One region of the Brevibacterium sp. LE-L genome, then DNA from elsewhere that is predicted to be linked to it. Evidence: riboswitches for the same ligand, from Rfam matches in the RefSeq annotation. Region 1 holds a riboswitch; the other holds the start of a gene.
The links. A riboswitch is a leader RNA that binds a small molecule or an ion and turns the genes downstream of it on or off. The one in region 1 is predicted to bind thiamine pyrophosphate.
Positions count from the first base shown of each region.

Region 2: another riboswitch for thiamine pyrophosphate. It lies ahead of thiO (glycine oxidase ThiO); the one in region 1 lies ahead of thiD (bifunctional hydroxymethylpyrimidine kinase/phosphomethylpyrimidine kinase).

Region 1 is NZ_CP189759.1:1,396,890-1,400,819, reverse strand. Features, by position in the region: gene mobF (MobF family relaxase) at 1-1,451, opposite strand, end outside; TPP riboswitch at 1,638-1,729, shown strand; gene thiD (bifunctional hydroxymethylpyrimidine kinase/phosphomethylpyrimidine kinase) at 1,806-2,630, shown strand; gene ACQE2J_RS06265 (TenA family protein) at 2,627-3,289, shown strand; gene tenA (thiaminase II) at 3,286-3,930, shown strand, end outside.
Region 2 is NZ_CP189759.1:2,809,750-2,813,679, reverse strand. Features, by position in the region: gene ACQE2J_RS12730 (thiazole synthase) at 1-426, opposite strand, end outside; gene thiS (sulfur carrier protein ThiS) at 428-685, opposite strand; gene thiO (glycine oxidase ThiO) at 682-1,842, opposite strand; TPP riboswitch at 1,832-1,935, opposite strand; gene thiE (thiamine phosphate synthase) at 1,947-2,630, shown strand; gene ACQE2J_RS12710 (ketopantoate reductase family protein) at 2,627-3,592, shown strand; gene ACQE2J_RS12705 (DedA family protein) at 3,546-3,930, opposite strand, start outside.

The DNA.
Region 1 (3,930 bases):
CGGCGCCGGAACACGCTGGTGCCGTCTGGGCGGCGGAAAGCGGCCGGGCTGGTAGCGAGCTCGGGCGGCGTCAGCCGCAGTGAGGCCTGCTCGGCGGCATCGGCGATCATCCCCACGGTGGCCTCCCGGTCGCTCGCGGTCGCGAACCGCCATTCTATCGACTGTCGGCTTGCCTCGGCGTGGAGGTTCCATCGCCGCCAGGTCGAGCGCTTCTCGCCCACAACCTCGACCACCGAGGCGCCGAGCTTGGCGATCACCTCTAACGGCACATCATCAGTCCGCAACGGCCGCACCTGCTGCGCCGTGGCGAGGAGACCACCGGCCCAGCCGGTCGCGTCCTCACCCAGTAGACGGCCGGCCCGCTCGCGCCAGCCGCTCGTCAGGTCGGCCAGGGAGTGGACCTGCTTCTCGGGGCGGGTGGCGAGGGTGGCCTGGGCGCGCAGGCGCACGATCGTCCGCGCCGAGGGCCGGCGACCGTGCTCGGCGGTGTAGGCGGCGATGAGCCGGTCGGCCTCGGCATCGATATCGCGGGCGCGGGAGGAGAACTCCTCGATCAGCTCCTCGCTGACCCCGGTGATCTCCCACGCCGGGTTACGGTCCCGGCCCCGATCCCGCGCCTCCCACTCCACGCCGAGCGTGCCGGTGAGGCGGTCGGCCAGAACCGCGTTGTAATGCTCCGAGAGCGCGACCACCGCCGCATGCATGGGCCGCCCGTCCAGCGACCGCCAGCGTCCGTCCAACGCGGTCTGGACCTTGTTGGAGATCACGACGTGGGTGTGCAGCTGCGGGTCCCCGGAGCGGCTGTCGTAGTGATCGAAGGCCGTGGCGATCAGGCCGGTCACGTCGACCTGGGCGACCGCGCCATCGGCGGCGGTGTAGCCGGTGCGGGTCGCGGCGACCTCGCGCTCCATGAAGTCCACGACCTCGGCGACCGCGTCGTGATGCGCCTGAGCGATCAGGGCCTGCGTGCCGGCGTCGGCCACGCCCCACAGCACCGAAACGGACTTCGGCACCGAAAACGTGTAGTCGAAGCCCGCAACCGAACGGCGGTTGCCCCGCTCGATCTCCTCGGCCTCGATCTGGCTGATCTGCTCGGCACGCTCACCCATCCCCAGGCCAGGGTCGAGGTCCGCGACGCGCTGCTCGATCCGTTCCGCGACCGAGACGTACCGTGGGAAGGCCCGCCCGAGCGGGTCGCCGCTGACGGGGTCGCGGCCCATGCCGATCAGCAACTGCAACTGCGACTCTGAGACCTCATCGCCGTGAACGATCTGCCCGTCGCCGAGGCCGTGCAGAGCCGACCCCATCCAAGTGCCCGGTGGTGTTCCCTCCTCCGTGTAGTACCTGGTCAGCGGGGTCGAGAGGGAGCGATCGCCGTCGGCGGCAGCGATCGTGCGAAGCAGGTACTTGTACCCGTCACCCGCACTCATCACCCGCATCGAGACCGTCATGCAGATCAGGTGAACCGCGCAGTCACCATGCAGAACGGTGACAATGTCCGAGCGGCGTGCGTTACTCTGCGTAGCACCTCGTCAACGTAACGGTATTGACAGCCGTCGGTCACGGCGTTCGCACGTCTGAGCGGAGTAGTTCCGCGCCGCGTTCGCCCCTCGACGATGATTTTTGGCTATGGTGGATGTGTAGACACGGGGTGCCCGACGCGGGCTGAGATCACACCCGGGAACCTGATCGAGTTCGGACTCGCGGAGGGATGTCGATGAACGACGTTATGCAGGCACACTTGCGGGTGCTGGCGCGCACTCCCGTTTCCAGGCTCGACACGAGCGAGAGATGGAGACGGGACTTTGATTCCGAACGTATTGACCATCGCGGGCACTGACCCCACCGGGGGCGCGGGGATCCAAGCCGATCTGAAGGCTTTCTCCGCGCAGGGCGCTTACGGGATGAGCGTGATCACGGCCGTCGTTGCTCAGAATACACAGGGTGTGCAGGGCTTCGTCGCTCTGGAGCCGGGATTCGTTGCGGATCAGATCGCCGCGGTGTTCGAGGACGTGCGCGTAGACGCAGTGAAGATCGGGATGGTCGCCAACGCCGCTATCGCCGAGGCGATCGCCGAGAGTCTGGACCGCTACACGAAGTGCCCGGTGGTGCTCGACCCAGTGATGGTCGCCAAGAGCGGAGATCATCTCCTCGAGCAGGACGCCGTCGACACGATCCGCGAGCGACTGGTGCCGCGATCCACCGTGATCACCCCGAACCTCCCCGAGGCCTCGGTCCTGCTCGGACGCGACACCGAGATCGGCGACCTCGCAGGGATGCGGGCGGCGCTGGATGAGCTGCGTGGCCTCGGAGCCGGCTGGGTGCTGCTGAAGGGCGGTCACCTCGGCAGCGGCGAGAGCATCGACATCCTCACCGGTGCCGAGACCATCGAGCTGACCGCACCGCGCATCGACACCGTGAACAATCACGGCACCGGCTGCACCCTGTCGGCCGCGCTCGCCGCCCTCCTCCCGGGCCAGGCCGTGCCCGTGGCGGTGCAACACGCAAAGGAGTACCTCACCGAGGCGCTTCTCCGCGCCGGAGACCTGGAGGTCGGCTCCGGTCACGGCCCCGTCCACCACTTCCACGCCCTCTGGGGCGACGCACTTGACCGAGGAGGAGAACGATGACCGAGAGATTCACCGACGCGCTGCGCGATCAGAACCGAGACACCTGGGAGCGGGCGGTCTCGCACCGCTTCGTGCGCGAACTGTTCGACGGCAGCATCGACGACGCCGTGATGGCTGGCTACCTCGTGCAGGACTATCGCTTCCTCGACGGCTTCCTGGTACTGCTCGGCTCTGCGGTCGCGAGCGCCGACGCGCTCGAGCCGCGGCTGAGGCTGGCCCGCTTCATCGGCGAAGTCGCGGGCGACGAGAGCACCTACTTCCTGCGCGCCTTCGACGCGCTCGGCGTGACCGAAGAGCAGCGTGAGCTGATCCCCGACACGGAGGCGACCACCGCGTTCACGGCGCTGTTCCGCGAGGCGGCCGAGACCCGCGAGTACGCGGTGATTCTTGCGGTGCTGCTCGTCACTGAATGGCTGTACCTCGACTGGGCCACGAACGCGCCTGAAGCGCTGCCGGAGAGCTTCGTGCATGCCGACTGGATCACGCTCCACGACTACCCCGGGTTCCACGACCTCGTCGCCTTCCTCCGCGCCGAGCTCGACCGGGTCGGCCCCGCGCAGCAGGCGCTTGCCGAGGACTTCTTCGCGCGGGCCGTCGCGATCGAGCTGGAGTTCTTCGACGCCAGCTATACCCACCCGTTGGAAGGAGTAGCCCGATGACCCTCTTCGCAGACCTGAAGACCGCGATCGGCCCCGAGTGGCGGACCTACACCGAGCACGAGTTCGTACAGAAGCTCAGCGAGGGCACCCTGCCGCTGCCCGTGTTCCAGGACTACCTGGTGCAGGATTACCTGTTTCTCGTGCAGTTCGCCCGCGCGAACGCGTTGGCCGCGTACAAGAGTCGCAGCCTCGCCGACATCACAGACGCGAGCGGAGCGCTGCGCGCGATCCTGCACGAGACCGAGCTGCACTGTCGCCTCACCGCGAGGTGGGGCATCCCGGAAGACGAGCTCGATGCGGCGCCTGAGAAGCAGGCGACGGTCGCCTACACCCGCTACGTGCTGGACACCGGCATGTCGGGCGACCTGCTGGACCTGCACGTCGCACTCTCCCCTTGCACGATCGGTTACGGCGAGATCGGCGTCGCTCTCGATCCGGCGCGCCGGGCCCGCGAGGGTCACCCGTACGCGGAGTGGATCGCCGAGTACGCCGGTCCCGAGTTCCAGGGAGCCGCAACGGCTGCGATCCAACGCCTTGACGCGTTGACCGGCGGCGAGGTCACCGAACAGCGGTTCGAGGCGCTTGTGCAGGTGTTCCGCGCCGCCACCCGGCTGGAGGCCGATTTCTGGCAGCAGGCACTC
Region 2 (3,930 bases), 1.4 Mb from region 1:
ATCCTCCAGACGTTTCGCCAGAGCCGGATCATCGTTCGTGTAGGCGAAGACCGTGAACCCGTCGAGGACGAGCTCCTCGGCGGCGGCGAAGAGTTCGACGGGATCCGGCAGCAGTGTGTCCTCGTCGGCGATGACCTCGAGTTTCACCCAGTTCGTCTCCAGCGCCTCCCGGGCCAATCGGGCAGTGAGCACGGCATCCCGGGCGGTATAGCAGCCGGCCGTATTCGGCAGGACCCGTATCCCCAAGCGCTGCAGCATGCTGAATACCGAGTCCCGGGACTCGGCGTCGAAACGGCGCATCGCCACAGTCGTCAGCTCAGTCCCCGAGGCCCGCAGTGCGTCTTCGAGGATGCTCAGAGAACTCGCCCCGCCCGTGCCCATCACGAGTCGAGCCGACATCTCCACGTCATCGATCGTCCAGGTCATCTCAGCCTCCCTGAACAGCGGTGACGATGTCGACGGTGTGTCCGTCGACCAGAGGGAAGCCGGACCAGGCTCCGCGACGAATGACTTCCCCGTCGACGGCCAGGGCCAGCCCTAAGCGTCCGCCGTCGGCAGGTGTCCCATCGGTGTTCAGTTCCCGTCCGGTGACGTGGGCGATGAGGTCGAGCGCCGAGGTGGCGCTCGACAGCTCATGATGTTCGCCGTTGAGGACGATGGTCGGTGAGTGTTCACGGTCGGTCATGAAATGCTCCTCGCTGCGAGATTGGTGGTGGTGTCTTCTGTGGTGAAGCGGAAAGGGGATACGGACTCGAGTGCCCCGTCGGGTGGCCAGTCAGACGAGGCGCCCAGGGCGAGTTCGGCACCGATCCTGCCGCCGAGCGGGCATAAGAGGATGCCATGTCGGAAATACCCCGTGCTCACGACACAGCCGGAATCGATGCGCCCGATCATCGGCAGGTCATCGGGGGACCCGGGCCGGGCGCGGGTGGTGATATCGGTGATCTCGGCATCCAGGATGCCCGGAACCAGTCGCTGCCCGTCATTGAGCAGTCGGTGGATGGCCCCGGCCGGGGTGCCGGAGAGTCCGTCTTCACGGGAGCTGGCACCGAGCACGATCTCTCCGTCGGGGCGAGGTACCAGGTAGACGGGGCGACCGTTGACCAATCCGCGGATGGTGCGAGTCAGCAGGGGAGTCACCTCGGCGGGGGCACGCAGTCGCAGGACATCGCCCCAGACCTTTCGGATCGGCAGTGCCGGCGCCCCCACGATCTCAGTGACGGCATCGCCGGCACAGATGATCACCTGATCGGCTTCGACGCGTCGGCCATCGGCCAGTCGGACACCCACGGTCGCATCGACATCCTTGAGCAGCTGGGTCACCCGCTGCCGAACGAGGGACACCTCGTCAGCCGTCAGGGCAGAGCGCAGAGCGGCGGAGACCCGACGGGGGTCGATCGACCGATCACCGGGAATGTGCACGGCCCCGGCCACGGAAGGCGCCAGCGACGGCTCGATTCGGCGAGCAGCACTTCCGGTGATCAGCTCGGTTGCGAAACCGGACTGCGACTGTGCCTCGCGCAGCTCCCGCAGCGCCTGCAGATCGGCCCGGTCACCGGCGCAGACCAGGGTCCCGGCATCTGTGAAGCCGAGATCGGCTCCGGCTGCGCTCGCCACCTCGGCGGCGAAACCCGGATACATCTCCGCCGAGGCCTGCATCAGCGGGTACAGGGGAGTCTGCCCCCACACCACCTCGGCGGCGGGAGCGAGCATCCCCGCGGCGGCATGGCTCGCTCCCCTGGCAGGGGCAGGGTCGATGATGGTGACTTCGGCACCGAGGCGGCGCAGATACCAAGCCGTGGACAGGCCGATGATCCCGGCACCGACGACGATGACTCTCACAGCTTCTCCCTCCGGCGGCATGATCCGCATCAGGTCTGACGGTCGGCTCTTACGCCCTCTCAGCCTCTTTGGGAGGCTCCCGCGAACTCCTCTACTCTATGACCATGACCACACAGATGCCACCGCGTACCGCAGCGCGGCAGACGAAGAGAGCCTGGCGGGAGGCCCGATTGGCCGAAGCGTCGCTCTACCTGTGCACCGACGCCAGGACCGCTCAAGGTGACCTCGCCGAGTTCCTCGACGCCGCCTATTCCGGGGGAGTCGACATCATCCAACTGAGGGACAAGAGCCTCGAAGCCCGCGCCGAGATCACAGCACTGGAGGTCCTCAGGGACGCCGCGGCACGGCACGGCAAGCTCTTCTCCGTCAATGACCGCGCCGATGTCGCACTGCTGACCGACGCCGATGTCTTCCACGTCGGACAGGGAGACCTCACCAGCGTCCAAGCCAGAGCCGTGCTCGGCCCCGACGTCATCCTCGGCCGCTCCACACATTCTCTCGACCAGGCGCTCGCCGCCGAGGCAGACCCGGAGACCGACTATTTCTGTGTCGGACCGGTATGGGAGACCCCGACGAAACCCGGCCGTGCCGCTGTGGGGACGGAGCTGCTGGAAGCCGTCACCGCTGAGGCGGCCACACCGTGGTTCGCGATCGGCGGGATCTCGGCCGGGGAGAGACTGGAAGCGGTCCGGCAGGCGGGCGCGAACCGTGCCGTCGTCGTCCGCGCGATAGCCTCGGCAGAGGACCCCGCTGCGGCCGCTCGGGGGCTCAAGGAGGAACTGAAATGACTGAATCAGCCGGCAGCGCAGCCTCGGGAACCGATGCCCGGCCCGACCTGTCGATCCTCATTGCCGGGGCAGGCGCCACCGGGGGAGCGTTCGGCACCTATCTGCACGAGGCCGGTCGCAGTGTCACCTTCCTGCTGAGGCGCGCGCGGGCAGAGGCGATCCGCTCGGAAGGGCTGCGCTTCGCTGCTCCGGACCATGACCGGACGAATCAGGTCCGTGTGGTCACCGCAGAGGAACTCAGCGCCGCACCGCAGACCTACGACCTCGTCATCGTCGCGGTCAAAGCGGGCGGCCTCGACTCGGTCATCGACGATATCGGACCGGCTGTGGGAGAGCAGACGACGATCGTCCCGTTCCTCAACGGCATGGCCCAGATCGAGAAGCTGCAGAACCGGTTCCCCGGTCAGGTGCTCGGCGGATTCGTCAAGATCGTCGGCACCATCAGAGACGGTGCCGTCGTCCAACTCACCGATCTGGCCGTGATGACCATCGGCGACCTTGACGGAGCAGACGTGCCGACCCGAATCGTCGAAGCACTCGATGTGCCAGGGTTCAGACTCCAGACCATCGACGGAATCATCGACGGACTGTGGGAGAAGTGGACTTTCATCGCCGCGGCGGGAGTCGTCACCTGCCTGTTCCGTGCTCCGGTCGGGGCGATCATGGATGCCGGAGGCAGACCGCATGTGCATGCCATCGTCGATGAACTCGAAGCTGTGGCCGACGCGGCCGGACACCCGGTGTCAGAGCAGTCCCACGCCATGACGCTGAAGATGCTCACCGAAGACGGATCGGCCTTCACCTCTTCCCTCTACCGGGACGTGACAGCAGGGCTTCCGAGCGAAGCGGAGCACATCCTCGGCGATCTGGCGCTCAGAGCAGACGAGCTGGGAGCAGCGACTCCGCTGCTGGACCTCACACTTGTGCAGCTGCGGGCAGGCGCAGCCCAGCAGCGGCCCTGACTTCTGCCATACCCGTTCGCAGCATCGCCAGATACGGCTCCTGCGGCTGGGCGTGTTCGGCATCGGCTGAACCATGGGCGGCGGTGAACGTGACCATGGGGACGCCGTCGGCATCGTCGAGGACGAGGAGGGTCTCGTATCCGCCCGGACCCACCGAATAGGAGCTGCCGGCGGGCAGATCGAAGACGAGGTGTTCCAACGGACTGTCGGGTTCGGGCCGGCGGTTCATCTCTTGGGCCGCCACATCGGCGAACTGCGCGGCGGTGATGAGGTAGGCCTTGGCCGGAGTCGGTCCGGGCACGGAATGATCGTAGAAGGCCATTCCGCCGCCCCAGACC